3 regions of the Ruegeria sp. CK2 genome follow, and region 1 is predicted to be linked to each of the others. Evidence: riboswitches for the same ligand, from Rfam matches in the RefSeq annotation. Region 1 holds a riboswitch; each other region holds the start of a gene.

The links. A riboswitch is a leader RNA that binds a small molecule or an ion and turns the genes downstream of it on or off. The one in region 1 is predicted to bind cobalamin.
Region 2: linked by a shared signal. The riboswitch ahead of ACR0BU_RS22965 (hypothetical protein) and the one ahead of ACR0BU_RS07915 (CbtB domain-containing protein) in region 1 are both predicted to bind cobalamin.
Region 3: linked by a shared signal. The riboswitch ahead of ACR0BU_RS12685 (DUF1636 family protein) and the one ahead of ACR0BU_RS07915 (CbtB domain-containing protein) in region 1 are both predicted to bind cobalamin.

Annotation. Positions count from the first base shown of each region.
Region 1 is NZ_JBQFPW010000004.1:49,820-56,698, forward strand. Features, by position in the region: gene ACR0BU_RS07890 (thiamine pyrophosphate-binding protein) at 1-1,355, opposite strand, end outside; gene ACR0BU_RS07895 (DUF302 domain-containing protein) at 1,435-1,893, opposite strand; gene ACR0BU_RS07900 (DUF1636 family protein) at 2,040-2,393, shown strand; gene ACR0BU_RS07905 (hypothetical protein) at 2,381-2,875, opposite strand; gene ACR0BU_RS07910 (CbtA family protein) at 2,939-3,637, opposite strand; gene ACR0BU_RS07915 (CbtB domain-containing protein) at 3,642-3,812, opposite strand; cobalamin riboswitch at 3,849-4,057, opposite strand; gene cobF (precorrin-6A synthase (deacetylating)) at 4,101-4,844, opposite strand; gene cobA (uroporphyrinogen-III C-methyltransferase) at 4,837-5,565, opposite strand; gene ACR0BU_RS07930 (cobyrinic acid a,c-diamide synthase CobB) at 5,562-6,878, opposite strand; gene cobM (precorrin-4 C(11)-methyltransferase) at 6,871-6,879, opposite strand, start outside.
Region 2 is NZ_JBQFPW010000022.1:48,421-55,299, reverse strand. Features, by position in the region: gene ACR0BU_RS22990 (hypothetical protein) at 1-438, opposite strand, end outside; gene recR (recombination mediator RecR) at 554-1,147, opposite strand; gene ACR0BU_RS22980 (YbaB/EbfC family nucleoid-associated protein) at 1,210-1,554, opposite strand; gene ACR0BU_RS22975 (DNA polymerase III subunit gamma/tau) at 1,712-3,475, opposite strand; gene ACR0BU_RS22970 (protein-tyrosine phosphatase family protein) at 3,649-4,161, shown strand; gene ACR0BU_RS22965 (hypothetical protein) at 4,153-4,560, opposite strand; cobalamin riboswitch at 4,649-4,868, opposite strand; gene ACR0BU_RS22960 (alpha/beta hydrolase family protein) at 5,027-5,884, shown strand; gene rsgA (ribosome small subunit-dependent GTPase A) at 5,917-6,879, opposite strand, start outside.
Region 3 is NZ_JBQFPW010000007.1:102,885-109,763, forward strand. Features, by position in the region: gene ACR0BU_RS12660 (proton-conducting transporter transmembrane domain-containing protein) at 1-1,097, opposite strand, end outside; gene ACR0BU_RS12665 (LysR family transcriptional regulator) at 1,214-2,089, shown strand; gene ACR0BU_RS12670 (FecCD family ABC transporter permease) at 2,125-3,135, opposite strand; gene ACR0BU_RS12675 (ABC transporter substrate-binding protein) at 3,137-4,087, opposite strand; gene ACR0BU_RS12680 (ABC transporter ATP-binding protein) at 4,100-4,876, opposite strand; gene ACR0BU_RS12685 (DUF1636 family protein) at 4,873-5,229, opposite strand; cobalamin riboswitch at 5,329-5,536, opposite strand; gene ACR0BU_RS12690 (hypothetical protein) at 5,562-6,086, opposite strand; gene ACR0BU_RS12695 (hypothetical protein) at 6,083-6,304, opposite strand; gene ACR0BU_RS12700 (D-lyxose/D-mannose family sugar isomerase) at 6,439-6,879, opposite strand, start outside.

The sequences.
Region 1 (6,879 bases):
AACTCAGACGCTGTCGATAGCTCTCCGGCGACCATAAGGAACCCGGCATCGCCGGAGAAACTGATGACTGGGCGCTGGGGCTCAACCAATTTCAGGCCGATCGCCATCGGCACTGCACAGCCCATGGTGCACAATGCAGACGATTGGATCAGGCCGCGCGCCTCGCTACAGTTCCACATCTGACTCAGCAGGATGCGGTGCGCGCCGCTGTCGGCCGTTGCAAGCGTTTCAGCAGGCAGAGCGGCCCGTGTTTCCGCAATAACTGCGGCAGGCCCCCATTCATCATCCGTCGGGAAAACCCGAGCCAATGCGGTTTTGACCTGATCGGGTTCACTATTGGGCCAAGTCGCCCGGGCAGGATTTCCTTTGGCAATTGCTTCAAGGGTTGCGCCGGTGTCAGCCACCAGATTCAATCCCGCCTGATGCATATAGTGATCGTTCATCACCGCAGAAATATCGATCACGCGCGTTTCTTCAGGATCCCAGATTTCACGCCAGCCGGGGCGCATTTCGATTGGATCATAACCAAGACAAAGAACCAGATCGGCCTGCTCCACCAAGGGGACAAGATGTTGATCCGCCAAAGGTGACAACCCGGCCCCGCCAAGACACAGGGGATGATCCTCAGGCACCACGCCTTTGGCTTTGTACGTTGTCACGAAAGGGATGCCGAAATGTTCCAAAAACGCCTGAACAACGCTGCTCGATCCGTCATACAAAACGTCCAGACCAACAATGGCAAAGGGGCGTTCTGCCTCGGCCACCCAGCGTCGGGCTTTTTCAAGACAATTGCCCTCAGGCCCGACGGCCGCGGCTTTCGCCAATCTGCGCCGTTTCGGCGAACTGACGCGCGTATCCGCAACCGAGATTGGGACATCAATATGAACCGGACCGGGCCGACGCTGTGTGGCGAGCGACACGGCCTTGTCCGCAACGATATCTGCGCCCTCGGCGGTCAACAGGAATGTGCCTTTGGTGATCGAACGGTAAACCTGGCTGTGATCCATGACCTGATGGGTGTAAGTCAGCGCCTCATCCGCCTCGACACACCCAGTCAGAACGATCATGGGCACACGGTCCTGCAGCGCATTGGCAACCACGTTGATGCCATTCATCGCGCCGGGGCCAAGCGTGGCCACAAGGATTGCAGGCGCACCGTCGCGGTGATGCACAGCCTCGGCCATGAAACCGGCGGCGTTTTCATGTTTGGTCAGATGAAACGTGATTCCAGCCTGTTCCAGCGCATCAACCAAAGTCAGAACTTCACCACCCGGCATGCCAAATGCGTGGCGGCATCCGGCCTCGTAAAGGCGTTGGGCCAGAAGATCAGCCGCGCGGGGAGGGGTGTCCTGCATCAATCGTGCTCCGAATTACTCAATGTGACGCAGATTGCGGAGGACGCACCCGGACGCAAGGCGGATCACGCCAGTGTGACTATTTGACAGCGTTTTCTGCGATGTCCTGAAACCTGTTATCCAATTCTGATGCGATATCAGACAAGGCTTCGCCCCCCTCATAAACGTAAGGTGCAAAGACAAAACTTGGCGTTTTGTAAGACAGTGTCGCCGTGCCGTCGTCATCTTCCGTGACATAAAATCGGATGGGAGCCTCAATCATGGCAGCGGTTGAGGTTTCAAGCACGCGCACGGCAAAGTCGTTGTTGAAAACACCGATCACCATGTTGCCCGGAATCGTGATCCCTCGCGCGGCTGCCGCTTTGGTTGGCCCGGCCTGCGTGACAACGATCAGCCCGTTTTCTTTCACCGCTGCTTTTGTATCCGCCACCAGTTCGTCGTAGCTTTTCCCGGTGTCGTAAACAGCCCAACCGGACAAAGCTTCGTCGGCCAGTGCAGGTAAGGCCAGCAGACATATGATTGCCCCAAGAACTTTCATCCGATGACCTCCGCTTTTTTGGTCGGACCCTTGATGCCAGAAATCGGACGGATACGCACTCACATTCTTGTGCGGTCCAACGTGACGCGGACTTGCGCCTTAGTCGGTAAAGCCGCAGAAACAGGAAAACGAAAGGCAAGCTAAACGTGGACCAGACTCGCATTCTCATTTGCAACAGCTGTTCCGGCACCCGTGATCGCGATGCAGAGCGTCAGGCTGTGGCGCGCGCGCTTGCCAAGGCAGGTCTGGCAGAGCGTATTGAGCTGGCCGAGCATGCTTGTTTCAATGGCTGTCAGGATCCGGTGGCGCTGGCGCTTCAGGGGGACGGCATGGCCTCTTACGTGTTTTCCGGGGTCGATGTGGTGGCGGATGCGAATGATATTGCAGCAACCTGCCTGACCTATCTGGATAGCCCTACGGGCTGGATTGAAGACGCCCGGCCATGCGGGCGGCTTCGTTTGTGTTTGCGAACGCGCATACCGGCGCTTCAGTCGACCTGAATCACTTGTGAGGCGCTGACGGGAACCCCTTCGACCATTAGCTGGCTGTGGCTGTTGCTATTCAGCGAAACCTCGATTTCAACCTCGCCCTTGGGCAGGTCTGCAAGATGCATCCAATTGCCGTAGAGCCGCGCGAGCTTTAGGTCATTGGCATATACATGCGCGTGCCCTTTGCCCGGTTGGTCCGCAGCAGATGCGCTTTCCGGTGCGAATTCGAAGTTTTGCGGCAAGACATGCAGGTTCCAACCGGCCATGGGGTCTTTGACCACAGTAACTTTCACGCTGGGCGCGTTTGGTCCAGCAGGCAAGTTGATCACTGCAGAATGATCATGCGCTGCGGTCTCGGCCTGATGGCCTCCATGATGCGCGGGATCAGAATGATCATGGCCATCAAACGTGACGCCGTTGGCCGCAGCCAGCACAAAGCCAGCCCCACCACCAAAGATCAGGCCAATTGCAAACAAAGCAAGTGAGCGGGACATCTTGTATCCTTGAAAAGGGAAAAGCCCGCCGGGGTGGTTCCCGACGGGCCGTTAAGTCGCCAGTTAGGCATGCGCTTCGGCGTGCTTAGCCTCTTTTTGCCAGAAGTATCCTGCAAAAGACCCAACCAGAACCCAAGCGGCCAAACCGATGCCAAACGCTCGCGCCGCGAATAGGGCGCCGATCTCGGTCGGGACGGGGCCGGTGAAAAACTCTGGCTCGGGTGCGCCGATGATATGAGGCGCCATCAGCAGAACCGTAGCAATCACATAGCTGATGAGGTTGGAGCCAAAAGCGATCAACCACATGGCTACGGCAGCGGTTGCAACGGTCGCAAACCACCAGATCTGACGTGCGAAGACATCAGCGGCGGCCACACCCGGCACTTCGGGTGCTAGGGTGAAACCCGGTGCGAAATGCACTGCGACAAATCCGGCAAGCCCCCACAATATGCCCGTTCGGCCATCAACTTTATGGCCTTGTCCTTCGGCGATCGACATCAGTGCCACAACAATCAGCGAGTAGCCGGTGTAAGTCAGCATGGTGAAGATCACGCTAAGGGCGTCACGCTGAAGATCCGAGAAGATGCCTGGCAGTTCGGGATGTGCGGTGACGGCCGCGCCGCCGAAATGCACCAACTCACCTGATTCATACAGCTCTGCGTGCAGCAATACGGGTTGCACGAATACCAACTGCAGCAAGGCGGCAATCAGCCCCGCTGCAGCGCCAGCGAACAAAGCGCTGGTCAGAATGCGACTGAACATGGGCTCAGTGGCAGGGGAAGCCGGTGGCGTGACGCACGTCATGGGCGGCGTCATGCAGCGCGGATGCCTGCACGTGACCTGCCAGTGTGACGATGCCAAGGCCCAGAACTACTGCGAAAACTGCTGGAATTAGGCCTGCGCGCGAGGCGGATGCCTTAAGTGTTTGTGTTGTCATTTCTTGTCCTCCTGTGCCGTCGCACCCGACGGCCGGTGTTTCAATACTCGCCTGGCAGGTCTCCTGGCTCGCGGGTCGGTGCCTCTGTTCGCCTTCCCCCCAAAACTTCGGGAGTGGCTGGTTGAACACAGGCTCACCGCTTACAGTCGCGGGGGCGGCTTTGGATTAGACTTCAAAGGAAGGCGCACCAAATTCCCTCTTAGCATCCGGATATCTCCGGCAGGACCAGACGCTCCCATTTAGCCGGGAACGTCGCGCCGACGCAATCGCCATTTGCGACGTTTCGTGTCACACAGCGCGTTTTTTCAGGATATAGATATCCATGATCCAGCCATGATCAGCCCTGGCTTGTGCGCGGGTTGCAAGGATGTCTTCGGCCACTTCATCCAACGGTCCATGGATCAAGATTTCTTCTGTCATACCCACATAAGCGCCCCACCAGATGTCATAATCTGCCATTGCAAGGCTTTGAAACGAACATTCCCCATCCAGCATGACCGCGATTGTTGATACGGCTTCGGGCCAGCCTTCGTCACGCAGGCGGCGGCCGGTCGTAACGACATAGGGCGCGCCGATGTCGTTTATTGGAATTCCGTGCGCTGCGGTTAATGCCTGCAGAGCGGTAATGCCCGGGATCACGCGTTTGACGGGTTTGGGCTCCAACCGCGCGGCGATTCGAAGAGAGCTGTCATAAAGCGAAGGATCCCCCCAAATCAGCAACGCAACATTGCGCGCGTTTGGGTGCGAGTCGATTGCGTCCTGCCACCGTAGCGCGATGGCATCATGCCAGTCATCGACACCCTGCAGATAACCGTCATCACCGCGTCTTTTGGGAATGTCGAAATAAGCAATCGTCGGTTGGGTGTCCGTCACTTGCGCAATGATCTGCTCGCGTATTCCGGCCAGATCGGCTTTGTTCTCGCCCTTGCGCGGAATCAAGATCAAGTCCGCTGCGCGGATGGCTTCTGCACCCTGAAAGGTGACATGGTCCGGATTGCCGGTACCGATGCCAACCAGATTCAATTCATACATCGTCGAACTCCGCCAACGGGCCATACAAGATCAGCGCCGGAGCGGTTCCGATCTCGGATTGCAGCCTGTCCGACAAAGCCCCGATGGTCGATCGATGCAGCACTTGATCAGGGGTCGACACGGATTCGGCCATGAGCGCGGGCGTGTCCAGAGGCAGGCCATGCGCGTGCAACGCCTCGACCAGCAGTGGAAATGTCCGTTTGCCCATGAAGACAACGGTTGTGGCGTATGCATCTGCCAGCGCGGGCAGGTTCAGATCCTCCGGCAGTTTGCCGCTGACATCATGGCCCGTAACAAATTGGACCCGCCGCGCGGTCAGACGCCGGGTCAAAGGAATACCCGCGGCCGCCGCCGCTGCGATGGCGGACGGAATACCCGGTATGATCTCGTAGTCGATCCCAGCCTCGCGCAGGGCCACGAGTTCTTCCTCCAACCGCCCGAACAACCCGCCGTCACCGGATTTCAACCGAACAACCCGGGCGCCAGTTTCGGCATACTCAACCAACAACCGGCTGACATGGTTCTGTTTTGGTGAAGGGCGGCCTGCGCGTTTGCCGACGCCCACCAGATCCGCATCATCACGCGCATGGGTCAGAATCGGGCCACTGCTCAGATCATCAAACAGCACCGCGTCGGCGTTTTGCATCCGATCGACGGCTTTCAGGGTCAACAACTCCGGGTCACCGGGGCCAGAGCCGATGAACGAGACAAATCCGCTCATGCCGAGGCCTCTGCAATCAGGTGGAAGAACGTGCCCGTCACATTGCCTCGAACGGACCCGGTTTGTGGCCCTTCAGCGCCCTCGGCGTCGAAGACCCGGGCCAGAGGGGCGTCTGGCTGGTCCACAATTGAAGAATAGTGAAACTCGTGCCCGCGTAGGGCTGTGCCAGCAGTAAGCCCGGGCATGGGCGCCAGCAATTCAGCTTTGCGGTAGCCCAAGTTGAATTTGCGCTTTTCATAAGATGTCACAAGGCCCAGCAGACCGGCCATCTTGTGGCGCATGCCTTCCTTGTCAATCAAACCTTCGCCCAACGCCATATAGCCACCGCATTCACCATGGACAGGTTTGGTTTCGGCGTGTTTGCGTAGCCCTGCCAGGAATGTCTCGGCAGCGGCCAACTTGCCTGCATGCAACTCGGGATACCCGCCCGGCAACCACACGATGTCGGCATCTTTTGCTGGGGCTTCATTGGCCAACGGGGAAAACGGCAAAACCTCTGCCCCGGCAACGCGCCAGCCTTCCAGCAGATGCGGGTAGGTGAATGAAAACGCGGCATCCTGCGCCAATGCAATCCGCTGGGCTGGAGGCCGCGGCAGCGCGGCTGACGACGGCCCGTAGGGGCCCGAGGAAGCCGCACGTTTGATCGCCTCAAGATCCACATGTTCACGCAGAAACGCAGCGTATCCGGTGATGGCGCTTTCTAGATCGGGATGCTCAACAGCTTGGATAAGACCCAGATGCCGCTCTGGCAGGGTCAGATCGCCCCGACGTGGCAGGACCCCCAAAACGGGCAGCCCCGCGCGCTCCATGCCCAATCGGGTCAGGCGTTCATGTCTGGGGCTGGCGCACCGGTTCAGGATGACACCGGCAAAGGGCAGGTCGGGGTTGTACATCCGAAATCCCAAAGCAGTGGCTGCTGCCGATTGCGCCTGTCCACCCACGTCCAGAACCAGAACGACGGGCCATCCCATGCGCAGGGCGGTTTCTGCGCTGGTTCCATGCCCCAGCTCTCCGGGTTTTGCGACGCCATCGAACAAGCCCATTGACCCTTCGGCCACCACAATATCCGCGCCTTCTGCCTGTGCCGAAATCGCGTTCAGCAAAGGCTCTCCCATCGCCCAGCTGTCCAGATTGAACGAGGCGCGACCCGCAGCTGCCCGGTGAAAGGCCGGGTCGATGTAATCCGGTCCGCTTTTGAAGGGTTGAACGGTTAAGCCGTCATCTGCCAACGCCCGCAACAGGCCCAGCATCACGGTTGTCTTGCCAGTGCCCGAGGATGGGGCTGAAATCAAAACACCGGGGGGGTTAGTCATC
Region 2 (6,879 bases), on a different contig from region 1:
GGGGTCCAGCAATATACCATCATGCACTGTATCGCCTCGTTTGCTGATCACGGCCGAATGATGGATGATCCTGAAGTCTGTTGGCGGAGAGGTGGCCCAATGCATGGTCAGCGTGCGGAAGTTTTCCTGGTTCAGGCGTTTTTGAAGATCCTCGGCCCAGTCATTGCAAAGACCACGTTCTCGAAATCCATGAATGACCTTGGCATTGTGAATGATTGGTGGATCTGTGACCCGATATTCCTGTGCGAGTTGAAGTGAATAGCTGTGCGCGATTTGGGCCGCTCGCGTGGCCTCTTCCGGATCAACATCTGGTCCAAGTCCGCGAATTTCCGACGCCAGCCCATCGATATCAGATTGCTGGGCAGTTGGCTTTGCGGTGCATCCAGCAAGTGTTAAGGCAAATGTTGCAACAAGTAGCCATGCAAAGATCTTTGGCATCTTTTCTCCAATGGAACAGGCAGCGTGCGCCCTGTCTCAGTAAGTTTGGACATCTACGTGCTTGGGTTCGGGCGTAAGCTTCGTTGGTGATTTTCCAATTGGCAAGCCTCAGCCGTCACAGTTCTTTTCGTGCCCTGAGTGCTGCGGAAATCGTACCGTCATCCAGATAATCCAGTTCGCCGCCGATCGGCACGCCTTGCGCCAATGACGTCAGGCGCACCTGACCCTCCAACTGATCTGCGATGTAATGGGCGGTGGTTTGGCCATCTACGGTGGCGTTCAACGCCAGAATAACTTCGGTAATCCCTTCGGCTGTCACCCGGTCTTTAAGGCGGGGAATGCGTAACTCGTCTGGGCCAACCCCGTCCAGGGCTGATAGGGTCCCGCCCAGAACGTGATAGCGGCCTTTGAAGACTGCAGCGCGCTCCATGGCCCAAAGGTCGGCCACATCCTCGACCACGCAGAGCTCTCCGGTCGCGCGGACCTCGCTATCGCAGATGTCACAGATGTCGGTGGTGCCTACATTTCCGCAGTTCAGGCATTCACGGGCAGTGGCCGCCACCTGCTGCATGGCGTCGGCCAGAGGTGTCAAAAGCAAAGCACGCTTGCGGATCAGGTGCAGCACCGCACGGCGGGCCGAGCGGGGCCCGAGACCGGGCAGCTTGGCCATCAGGTCGATCAGGTTGTCGATGTCGCTGTTCGAACTCACCGGCGCGCTCCTGTAAATGGGCCGGGCGTTGAGCCCGGCCGATAACCCGTCAGGCGGGTGTATCAGAACGGCAGCTTGATGTCTTTCGGCAAGCCCATGCTTTCTGTTAGCCTGCCCATCTCATCTTGCGAGCGTTCAGCGGCCTTGGCCTGTGCGTCTTTGATCGCGGCCAGGATCAGGTCTTCGACCACTTCCTTGTCGTCCCCGTTAAAGATCGACGGGTCGATGTCCAGACCTTTCAACTCGCCTTTTGCCGAGGCAGTGGCCCTGACCAACCCTGCGCCGGATTCGCCGACAACCATGATGTTGTTTAGCTCTTCCTGCATATCCGTCATTTTGGTCTGCAAATCCTGTGCGGATTTCATCATCTTGGCCATATCGCCCAGACCGCCGAGTCCTTTGAGCATCGCTGTTCTCCTGCAAATCGGTTTGAGCCTTAAATACGGACGGCATCCGTGCGGCACAAGGGGCGAGGGGCTTCCCGCCCGTCGTCAAGGTATTTGGCAAGGCCCTTCTTACCGTTGAGCCCCGGTTTCGTTTCATCCAGTTTGGACAGTTTGGACGTCAGTCTTCCTCGAACGGATCCCATTCGTCCTCAACTTCGGGCAGGGCTTCTGTCTCGACCTTTGCTGCCCGTTGTTCCGGCGTTTCAATTCTAGTGATCCGGGCTTTGGGAAACTGCGTCAGAACGGCTTGAACCAAAGGATGTTCAGATGCAGTTGCTTTCAAGGCCAATTCGGAAGCATCGCGCACTTCACCAATAGTGGGCGCATCACCATGCGACACAATCGAAACGGCCCACCGATTGCCTGTCCAACGTTGCAGCGCGGATCCCAAACGAGGGGCCAAGTCTGTTGGGGCGGGTGCAGCCGGCGTAAACTCGATGCGACCCGGCTGGTACGAGACAAGGCGCACCCCGTTTTCAACCTCGACCAGCAACTTTACATCCCGATTTGAGCGGATCATTTCGACAACGTGCTCGAATGTTGGATAGCGCGCGAGTGCTGCTTGCACATCCTGCGCAAGCGCGGCAACAGGCGCACCGCCCGACCCGTGTGAGGCCGGGATGGCAGACGTCGAAATTGCGGCACTCGCCTGAACGGGAGCAGTGCTTTTTCCAGACACTGGGACACCTCCGCCCGGTCCACCAACAGTCGGAGGTGGCGAGTCTTGCAGCCTCTTGATCAGCTCTTCGGGGCTTGGCAGATCGGCCACATGGGTAAGACGAATGACAGCCATTTCTGCCGCCATCATGGCGTTCGGGGCTGCTGAGACTTCTTCCAGCGCTTTCAGCAGCATTTGCCACATCCGTGTCAGAACGCGCATTTGCAACGCCTCAGCCATTTGTTGACCACGGGCACGCTCGTCTGGTGATACTGTCGGATCCTCGGCTGCATCGGGTGTGATTTTCACAACCGAAACCCAGTGTGTGATCTCGGCCAAATCGCGCAGGACTGCCAGCGGGTCAGCCCCTTCGGCATATTGAGCGCTCAATTCTGTCAATGCCCCTGCTGCATCACCGCGCAGGATCATATCCATCAGATCCAGTACACGTCCGCGGTCTGCCAGACCCAGCATGGCGCGCACCTGATCTGCGGTGGTCTCGCCCGCGCCATGAGAAATCGCCTGATCCAACAACGAGGTAGCATCACGCGCCGAGCCTTCAGCGGCCCGCGTGATCAACGCCAGCGCGTCATCTGCAATCTCGGCGTTTTCGGCCGCTGCTATCTTGCGCAGCAGGCCTATCATGTCTTCGGGTTCAATCCGACGCAGGTCAAATCGCTGACAGCGCGACAGAACCGTAACCGGAACCTTGCGAATCTCGGTGGTGGCGAAGATGAACTTCACATGTTCAGGCGGCTCTTCCAACGTCTTGAGCAGCGCGTTGAAAGCGCTGGTCGACAGCATGTGAACTTCGTCAATGATGTAAATCTTGTAGCGAGCGCTGGCGGCGCGGTAGCGGACGCTGTCGATGATCTCGCGAATATCGTTCACACCCGTGCGGCTGGCGGCGTCCATCTCCATAACGTCGACATGACGGCCTTCTATGATGGCCACACAATGTTCGCATTGCCCGCAAGGTTCGGTTGTTGGTTTGCCTTCGCCGTCAGAACCGATGCAGTTCATGCCTTTAGCGATGATCCGCGCGGTGGTGGTTTTCCCGGTGCCACGGATGCCGGTCATGATGAAGGCTTGCGCGATCCGATCCGCCTCAAACGCGTTTTTCAGCGTACGCACCATTGCGTCCTGACCCACCAGATCAGTAAAGGTTTCCGGGCGGTATTTGCGGGCGAGAACCTGATAGGCGGGGCTGGGTGCGTCGGTCATGTTTACTCTGGCGGATTCGGGGCTTCGGCACAGCGTAGTGGTCACCATCGCCCGCGTCCACTGCAGCGTGCGAGGATTTTTATTTTGGAATCGGACCGGATGCGCGTATTGCTAGAGGGGTACATTTCACGAACTATTTTTCGCGACAGTAATTAAAGGGGGGGGAGCGTTACATGTCTCAGCTGGTGATCTACGCCTTGCAAGTTGGAGGAGGCACGCTTGCCCTCACATCAATGCCCGGTCGCGGCGGGGACTACGCAGGTGATCTGGACACAATCTCAAGCTGGAAGCCGGGTCTTGTGATTTCTACGGCAACCGAAGTCGAGATGTTTCAGGCCGGCGCGCAGGACTTTGGAAGCGATATTCAAAGTCGGGCCAGCCGATGGGTTCATCTGCCAATCGAAGACTTTAACGCGCCACCCCGCACCGTTCTGGATGAATGGCCGTCCGTTAGCTCTGCCGTGCGCCACGCCTTGTCTGGAGGCGGTCGTGTCATGCTGCACTGTAAGGGCGGTTGCGGCCGGTCGGGAATGCTTGTTCTACGGCTGATGGTCGAATGTGGCGAACAGCCCGACAAGGCGCTGGTACGGTTGCGCGCCTTGCGCCCCTGTGCCGTCGAAACAGACGAACAAATGGCATGGGCCGTCGGTTCGACCCTGGAAGAGGTGAGCGTCAGATCAGGCTAAGATGCCCGCGGCCATCTGCACGGGTTGGCGAGGTTTAAGAGCCAAAACCTCGAGCATTGCGCAAGGCGGCGTTGCGATGATCCCGGATGGCATGGTCTGGATATCGGTGCCAAAGATCATGTCGGCATAATCGTCCAGCTGTTTGGTGTTTGCCGTGGCATCGGTGCCGCAAAATACACGCATCTGATCGGGCTGGGCCCGAAACCGCGCGGTGCAGCCCTCGGGACAATGGGTCAACTCGCTGCTGCCTTCGATTTCGAACTCCGAAGTGGCGACTGGATGAGCTTCTGCCATAGCCTGTGCCATCGCGCGCGCCATTCGGGCCAGTGCAGGGCATGTCTTGCCTGTCCGTTGACAAACGGTTGCTGTGTATTCGTGTGTTCTTGTCTTCCAGATCATCTTGCGCCCTCCGCGCAGCGGACAGGGGCTTGGATCAGGCAGGACGGCGGTGTGCTGTCAGGACCTGCCCGGACACCCCGCCCGAGTTTCGGTTACAGTTCCGATGGCAGGTCTCCTGACTTGCGGGTCATCGCTTTACCGACCTTCCCGGCCATTGGGCCAGTGGTATTTCGGCATTGCTTTCCGCTTACAGTTGCGGGGGCAGTCGCGGATTTGGATCGTCCCGGAGTATCCGGTCAGAACCGCACCGTGTTCCCTTTTCATCCCGACCCCTAGTAGGGGGCAGGAACCATCACACAATCGCTAGCGTCTGATTGCGCCCTGAGTCAAGCTGGACTTTATGTCTTGCGCTCCTACTCAATCCCAAGCGGACGTGTGGTCAACCTGAACCGGTGTTGACTCGGATACAGGAATTGGTGCCATTTGAGGATGGTGAACCGATTGGTTCAGTTTTTCCGAGGTCGCTATGTTGGACACACAGCAGAGGGTATTGACCGAAGACTTTCGGTTCCCGTCCGGGCCGGCGATGCTTTCGGCACGGCTATATCGGCCAGCTTCCGAGCCAGAAATCGTTATTGTTCTAAACAGCGCAACCGGAGTTCCACGAGATTACTACCGATATTTTGCGCAGTGGCTGGCGGAAGAACAGGGCATGGCCTGCCTGACATATGACTACCGGGACTTTGGGCACTCTCTATCCGGAGATCTCAACAAATCCACAGTCACTATGGCAGACTGGGCGCTGATTGATATGCCCGCGGCCAGGGCCGAGATGCGCCGGCGCTTTCCGAAAGCGAAGCAATGGACCATCGGTCACTCGGTGGGCGCGATGCTGGGTCCGGTTCAACCCGACATTGGTCAGATCGACCGAATGATTGGGGTATGTTCGGGGCTGGTCACACTGAAAGATCACCCTTGGCCGTATCGTGCGCTGGCGTGGTTGTTCTGGTATGGGCACGCACCCTTGCTTGCGCGTCTTTTGGGGTACCTGCCAGGAAAGGCCATCGGGTTCGGCACGGACCTGCCAGCTTCGGTTTACTGGCAATGGCGCAAATGGTGCACGGCGCCATTGAATTACGTTCCTGAAATAGGCCTCGATTTACCGGCGGTCAAATGGTCAGAAACAGGAACTCCCGCAGACCTGTTTGCCTTCGAAGATGACGAGATGGTCCCTCCGGACGCAGTGTGGCGGCTGGCGGATCTTTACGGCCCTGACGCCAAACAGCATCTTTTGTCTGCGTCTGAGTTTGGTCTAACCGAAGTCGGTCATATCGGGGCGTTTGCCCGCCGGAATGCGGCTGTCTGGCCTAGGTTGATAGCGTGAGGGATGGGCGCCGAAAACTCGGCGCCCATATATCATCGGCCGTTGCGAGAGTTTTTGTCTTTCATCACCGAACGGACCATTTTGCCAAACGCCTTGTCGCGCGCGCGGGACTGGGCCACGGTTTCCGAGTTTCGCTGATCCTCACGTCGCAGTTTTCTCCATCGTTCCAGACGCGAAGCGTCCAGCACGCCGTCTTCAATGGCACCTTGAACTGCGCAATCTGGTTCCGCAATATGCTGACAATCCGAGAAGCGGCACCTGGTCGCCAACTCTAAAACGTCTGAGAACACCTCATCCACGCCGTCTTGCGCGTCTAGCAAACGCAAGGCACGCATTCCGGGCGTGTCAATCAGCCAGCCACCGTTTCGCATGCGATGCAGCGCGCGGGAGGTCGTCGTATGTCGACCATGCGCATCATCTTCGCGAATGCCTGCGGTTGCCTCGTCCTGACCCGTCATCCCATTGGCCAGTGTCGTCTTGCCGACCCCCGAAGATCCAACCAGCGCTGCGGTCTGGCCGGACGGGCACCAGGACAGGACCTGCTGGATTTCTGTCTGATCCAGCGCGTTGATTGCAACAACCGTCACTACAGGTGCCAAAGTCTGAGCTTGAGCAACGTATGTGTTCGGATCATCGCATACATCGGCCTTGGTCAGCACAATTACCGGATAGCATCCAGCTTGATTGGCCAGTGCCAGGTATCGTTCCAACCGGGGTAAGTTGAAATCAGCATTGCACGAACTGACAATAAACAGCGCGTCGACATTTGCTGCTATCAGTTGCGCTTCGGCGCCGGTGCCGGCTGCGCGGCGTTTCAGGACGCTGCGCCGATCCAGCAGGGTCCGAATGCGATTGTGTTCGTCCGCCAGCACCCAGTCTCCGACCGCATAATCGCCTGTCGGTCGGTCAAGGGTGAGCAGAGGTGTTTCGCCATCCGTGCCCAACCCGGTCAGACGATCGCGATGAACGGCTGTGATACGAAACGGTAAGCAAGA
Region 3 (6,879 bases), on a different contig from region 1:
AATGCCTGCAGCACATTTCTTGGGCTTGGCACTGCAACCGGGCCGGGTTTGCGCGTTGCGGCCACATTGCGCACAGCCTCACCAGCGCTGAGGAAGGCGTGCGCCTTGTAGAGGGAATGTGCCACGATATGCAGCAGCGCCAGTGGAAACAGGGCCAACCCGCATTGCATGATCATGAACGCCATCTGCGCAATGGTAGACCAGGCTAGTGATGTTTTGACGGCAGGTTGTGTCAGCATCACGAGACCGCCGAACAGCGCGGTGAACCCGCCTAACATAACCAATGAAGCCATGATCCCCGGCGCCACCAGCATGACATCGGCAAACCGGATCAACAGGAACCCGCCAGCATTGATGACGCCAGCGTGCAACAGGGCGGAAACCGGCGTAGGGGCCTCCATAACTTCCGTTAACCAGCCATGAATTGGGAATTGCGCTGACGCCAGGACAGCCGCGATAGCAATCAGCAGCGCGGCGGTTATTGTCAGTGCTGTGGGCTGCGCCGAGGATAAGATCGTGGCGATGTCCGAGGTGCCATAGACCAAAACCAGCAGTAGTACAGCACCCGCCAATGAGAGTTCACTGATCCGGGCGACGACTGCCTTTTTGCGGGCGGCGCGTTGCGCCGTGGTGCGGTCTGGATAGAACAGCAAGAGCTTGTGCAACGTCAGGCTTGTCACAACCCAGGCCGCTAGCAATTGGCTTAGATTGCCCGACATCACCAGCAGCAAAACCGCTGCCAGCGTGGCGGACATCCAGCCCATAAAGGCGCCCTGACGGGATTCTCCGTCCATGTAGGTTGCGGAATACCGAAGGACAATCCAGCCGATGAAACTGACCAGAACCAGCATTATGGCGCTGACCGCGTCCAGACGTATAGACAGGCCGATTCCCCACAATCCGATCAAGCCGGATGTCCCCGCGCCTTGAGTGATCAACAACAAAGCCGCCAAGGCCGACACTGCAAACGCTGCCAAGGCCGACCATTCTGACAGCTTTGGGACTATGCCGGGGCGCAAACCCGGATGTTTGCTGGCATACCAGGCTGAGGCCAGTAAGAACAAAGGGCTCAGCAATGGAAGAAACAAGTGGCTCATGATGTGGGTCCCTCAAGGTTTCAGGCTGCATTAGCCCGCCTAGCAGGACATATTTCGTAAGAATGATTATTAAAAATTCATTGTTTGGTTTGTATCATTCTATTAATTAGAACGACATGCCGTTGAATTATCATCACCTGAGGTATTTTTGGGCCGTCGCACATGACGGGAACCTGACCCGTACAGCACAACGTTTGAACCTGTCGCAATCTGCTTTGTCAGTTCAGATCAAGGATCTTGAAGAACGTCTGGGGCACCCTCTATTCGAACGCCGGGGTCGCAAGCTGCACCTGACCGAAGCGGGCCGCATTGCGCTGGACCATGCGGACGCAATTTTCGCAACCGGCCAAGAACTTGTGGCCACTTTGCAAGACGCAGGAAACACAAGGCAAGCGCTGCGTGTCGGCGCTCAGGCGACCTTGTCACGGAACTTTCAGATCGGGTTTCTGCGGCCTATTTTAGGGCGAACCGATGTTGAGGTCATCTTGCGTTCAGGCAGCCCAAGCGAATTACTCGAAGGGTTGGAAACGCTGAATTTCGATCTGGTTTTGATGAATCATGAACCTGCAAGCGACAGCTTGACCAAATTCGAAACCCATCATCTAGCAGAACAACCCGTAAGTATTGTGGGTACTCCGGCCCGGCTGGACCCGAAGCGCGCGATCAAAGATTTGCTGGCGGAACACCCTTTCATTCTGCCGACCACCAACAATAGTGTCCGCACGGCATTTGACGCAATGGCCAGCCGTCTTGCGGTACGCCCGCAGATTGCGGCCGAGGTTGATGACATGGCGATGATGCGTCTTTTGGCCCGGGAAGATATCGGGCTGGCCCTGGTCGCGCCGATTGTGGTTCAGGATGAGCTGTCCTCGGGGCGGCTGGTTGAGGCGCAGGAGCATCCGCGCATCAAAGAGAACTTTCATGCGGTGACATTTCGGCGGCGTTTTCCAAACCCGTTGATCCAGCTGTTGTTGGCCAGCAATTTGTCCTGATCGAGTTGTCTCTGGCCGGGTTCGAACCGAGATCTTCAGTCGGTACGTGCTGATTTGAACAAGTACAAAAACACAAACAGCGATCCGATGGATGTCGTAACGATCCCAACGGGCAGTTCCTGTGGCGCCAGCAAAAGGCGCGACAGAATATCGGAGAGGGTAAGCAGGATTGCCCCTACGATTGCGGATGCAATCAGCAGGTTACGGTGCAGGGTTCCGGCGATCCCACGTGCGATATGGGGCACCATGAGGCCAACGAACCCGATTACCCCGGCAACCGAAACGAAACTTGCCGTTGCCAAAGCCGCCACGAAGAACATGCGAAAGCGCAAACCCTGAACCGGAATGCCCAATGTGGCGGCCGTGAAATCTCCGGTCAGCAGCGCATCCAGCCAGCGGCTGCGGTACAATGCGTAGCCAAGGATCAGCCCAAGCCCGATCAGCACCAGCGGAAACGTCTCCCACCGGGCCAGCCCCAGCCCGCCAAGCATCCAGAAGATCACCGAATGTGCAGCGCGGCTGTCGCCCGCAAAAATCAGGTAATTTGTGATTGCCGAAAACAGGAACGAAACGGCCAGGCCAGCTAGGATCAGCTTTTCTGGCGCGCTGGTGCGCAGCCCCTGAACCAGCGCAAGCACGATAGCGGATGCAATCAAACCGCCGCAAAATGCAGCAAGGGGCAAGGTCCAGATGCCCAGTACATCACCAGTGACGGTGATGACCAAAACAGCCCCAGCCGCCGCGCCTGAAGACAGTCCAAAAAGGAACGGGTCCGCCAGATCATTGCGTGTCGTGGTTTGCAACACCACGCCGACAACGCCCAAACCTGCGCCAATGACGGCCGCAAACAAGGCGCGCGGCAAGCGCAGGTCGAAGACTATTCGGTGCAGGGGCGACATTTCACCTTCGGTCAGGCCCGTTCCCAACCCGATGGCTGCCAACACGTCCGAAACTGGGATCGGTGTGGTGCCATAGATCGTGGACAACAGCAAAAGGGCGGTCAGAACGACCGCCCCCAGTCCTACTATCCGGCCTGTATGGCCCATGTCAGTTGATTTCCGGGTGCATCGCCCGCGCCATTTTCTCGATCGCTTCGATATTCGCCGGCCCGGGCGTCAGTTCTTCGTATCGCAACCCGATCCAGCGCTCGTTCTTGACCGCATCGGTTTGCGACATCACTGGATGGTCCTGAAGAAATTCGAACGTGTCCGCCGCTCCATTGCCGGTTTGGTAGTCCAACAACACCAGAAACTCGGGGTTTGATGCGGCAACAGCTTCCCACGAGGTGCGGCCCCAGCTGGTGTCCAGATCGTGGGTGACGTTTTCGCCACCGGCGGCAGCGATCATCGCGTCAGGTATGGCAAACTTGCCTGCGGTAAAGGGCGCATCCGCCGGACCGTCCAACAGGAAGACACGAGGTTTTGCCAGAGCAGCGGTCCGTGTTTCGATGCCCGATAGCTGATCTTTCCATTCGGCGACCAGCGCTTCGGCCTTGTCTTCAACATGCATGACCTTGCCCAGGCGCAATACATCGTCAAACAGAAGGTTCATGCTGGCGTCGGGGCGATCCTTGTCCAGATGCACGCAGCTTTCTGTCAGGATCATGGTTTTGATGCCAAAGGGCGCCAACGTGTCGGGCGTCACGTCGCCACCTGGCTTCATGCCATAGTACCAACCGGCGAAGAACAGATCCGGCTCGACAGCCACCAAATTCTCGATCGTGGGGTATTTTGGGGCAAGTTCAGGGATTTCGCCGCGCAGCGCATCAAAATCTGGGCTGGTTTTGTACCAACCCGTGATCCCGGTCAGACCAACAATCTTGTCTTGCAGACCCAACGCAAAGGCCATGTCGGTCATATTCATATCGTGCACAACCAACCGCTCGGGCATTGTGTCAAACACCAATGGCTCACCGCAGTTGTCCACGGACATTTCGTGCGCGGCTGCACCGTTGGCCAGGCCGGTGATCAACGCCACAGGCCAGAGTTTCTGCATCATGATAAGCTCCTGTTATGATGTCAGTTTTCGTTTTCGGATGTCGAGTGCCGGGATCAAGCGGCCTTCATGCTGGAAGCACAAATAGTCCACTCCAAAGGTGTCCCGGACGCGATCCGGGGTCAGCACTTCAGTCACAGGCCCGAACCCTGTCAGACGGGTGGTTTTCATCAACGCAACATGGGTGGCAAACTCGGGGATCATGACCAGATCGTGGACAATCATGACCACTGTCACACCCAAATTTGCGACCAATGAGAGCATATGCCCCTTGGCGTCCGGATCCAGGTGATTGGTTGGTTCGTCCAGAAACAGCAGCGACGGGTTTTGCGCCAGCGCGCGCGCAATATGTGCGCGCTGCCGTTCGCCGCCTGACAGCATCCGCATTGATTTACCGGCCAAATGGGTCAGCTCGGTTATCGCAAGAACCCGGTCCAGATCTGCTTTGTGGTCAGCCGCTGACCGGTCAGCCTGAATGGGTATTTGGCCCAGTGCAACGTAGTCCCGCAGCCTCAAGCGGCCGTCCGGCAATTCCTGTTGGCCGACCACGGCAATGGTCCGCGCCCTTTGCTGCGCTGACAAGCTACGTAGGCTTTGGTTGCGGATACGCACATCGCCCAGGGCAAGCCGTTCAACACCGCATAACAGGTTCAAGAGGGTGGTTTTCCCGGCACCGTTTGGTCCGGCGATGGCAAGAACCGCGCCCTCGTCGAGATTGAAGGACACGTCCTGAAGCAGGACGTCGCCATTCAATGCATAATATCCAAGGCCTTCGGCGGTTAAAAAGCTCATGACCCGTCCTTGGCAGGCAAACATGGCAACCGCGAGAGTGTTTTGGTGAGCAGGGCAGGCGGGCGCTCGGACGCGCTGGTCCAACCGTCCTCACTGTCGAGATACTGATGGGCAAACTCGGCCACTGCGGTCAGATCTTTTAGGCTTGTGATTTCACCGAAAAGATACTGCGCTTTCTGCTTCGCCTGTAGGCCAACAGTCATGGGCCGTTCACACCCTGCCATGCATGCGATCAGTCGCGTCGCAAATCCGGTTGGCAGCTGCTCATCCAGCAGTTTTTGCGCTGTTTCAGCCGCCACTGGTCCCTGGCAGGTTGAGCAGATTAGTACAAAGTGGTCAGGAGTATCGGACATAGCAGTCCCCGCCACTCAAAAAATGCGGACAGAAAGTGCAAGTCTTGTGAACACGCAGACGCGCCATCATAGCCTCCTTCCAGGACGCCCCGCCCCGGGTTGGTTGAACATCTGATGGCAGGTCTCCTGACTTGCGGGTCGTCGCTTGGCCAACCTTCCCGACCCTCTGGGCCAGTGGTGATTTGGCGTCGCTCACCGCCTACAGTTGCGGGGGCAGTCACGGAATTGGCCCGATTGTCGTGGGCCGCACCGCATTCCCATTTTCATCCCCAAGGAGAACCTAAGGGAACCATCCCGGCCAGCTAGTCTGGTGTCGCATCGATTGTCAAGCGTCAGGTCATTGCCAGCGCGGCGTCACTGAACCACACGTAGAAAAGGCGTCGTGTCGATTGCCTTTGGTGATCGCCGCTGATGGGAAACCGGCTGGCCAATGTCAGCCCGGCTTGAATCAGATGTGCATCGGGATACCCACCGGTAACCTGACCAACGGCGTCTCGCGCAGCGGGTGTTTCATCGCGTCGCATGTGATGTAGCATTTTCAGCAACGCTCTCTCATCACAAGTGACTTCCCGCCGGTCTTCCAGGCTCAGAGGATCTTTGAAAGCCAGCCCGTCAGTGCGGCAATGCAAGGCGGCCTTGATGACTTTGAAAACAAGGTGCGCAAGATTGAGGCCCTGATCGTGCCCCCACTTTTCGATTGCGACCGAGTATGCATGTTGCCAGGCTTGGGTTGTGGGCTCCGAAAAGCTGAGGATGAAATGCCGCATGACGGGAAGAAGGCCCCGTTCGAAACCATCGAAATCCCGCAATGCATTGGGTGCGCGCGCTTCGCTTTGTCCGGAGGTGGAGAAACTCATGCGCGCCGCCTTTCCGTTTTTACTGAATGGCTGGACAGGCTTTGAACGTTTTCGGGCAGATCGCATTCGGCGATTGGGGTTTCACGCCGCGGTGATGCTGCGTGGGCTGGGAATCTGAGGGCGGCCTCAATTGCCTGCCGCAACTTTGGCTTCAGCGCACATCCGTGGCGGCTGGCGATAGTATCCATGGCCAATAGGTCGGTGAGTGTTTTTGTCATGATCGTCTCTCGGTCTCTGGTCCTTGACCGGGCGTGATTCCGAGGGATCTGACTGGGTCACACGTTATCTGACAAAAAGAGTCGGAAATGACAAGAGGAGTTGCGTCGCAAATATACCCAGCTTCAAGCTTGGGTCAGTAGTCGGCGACCAGCAGGAAATCGGGATCAGTATCTTCCTCGATCGTCGCAAAGCGGGGGATTGGCTCTTCGAAAACGTTGTCCGTGCGGTCATCGTTAACGGTAGAAACCTCTCCGATGAGGCAATCGCCGTGTTCCGCCCAGAAAGCATGCCAAATGCCGGGCATCAGCGTCACGCTTGCGCCGGGTTTCAAACGCAGGAGTTCGCCCGGCTGAATTGTCACTGGGCAGCCATCGCTTGGGACAGTCACGGGGTTGTCGCGATCGACGTCCCCATCTGGGTTCGATGCATGAACTTCCATGACCAGATCACCACCACCGCGATTGATAATATCCTCGGCCTTGATGACATGACGGTGCATCGGTGACAGCTGTTTATCACGTGAAATCAAAAGCTTTTCAGCGTATAGCATACCACGACCTTGGTTCAGGTCGCC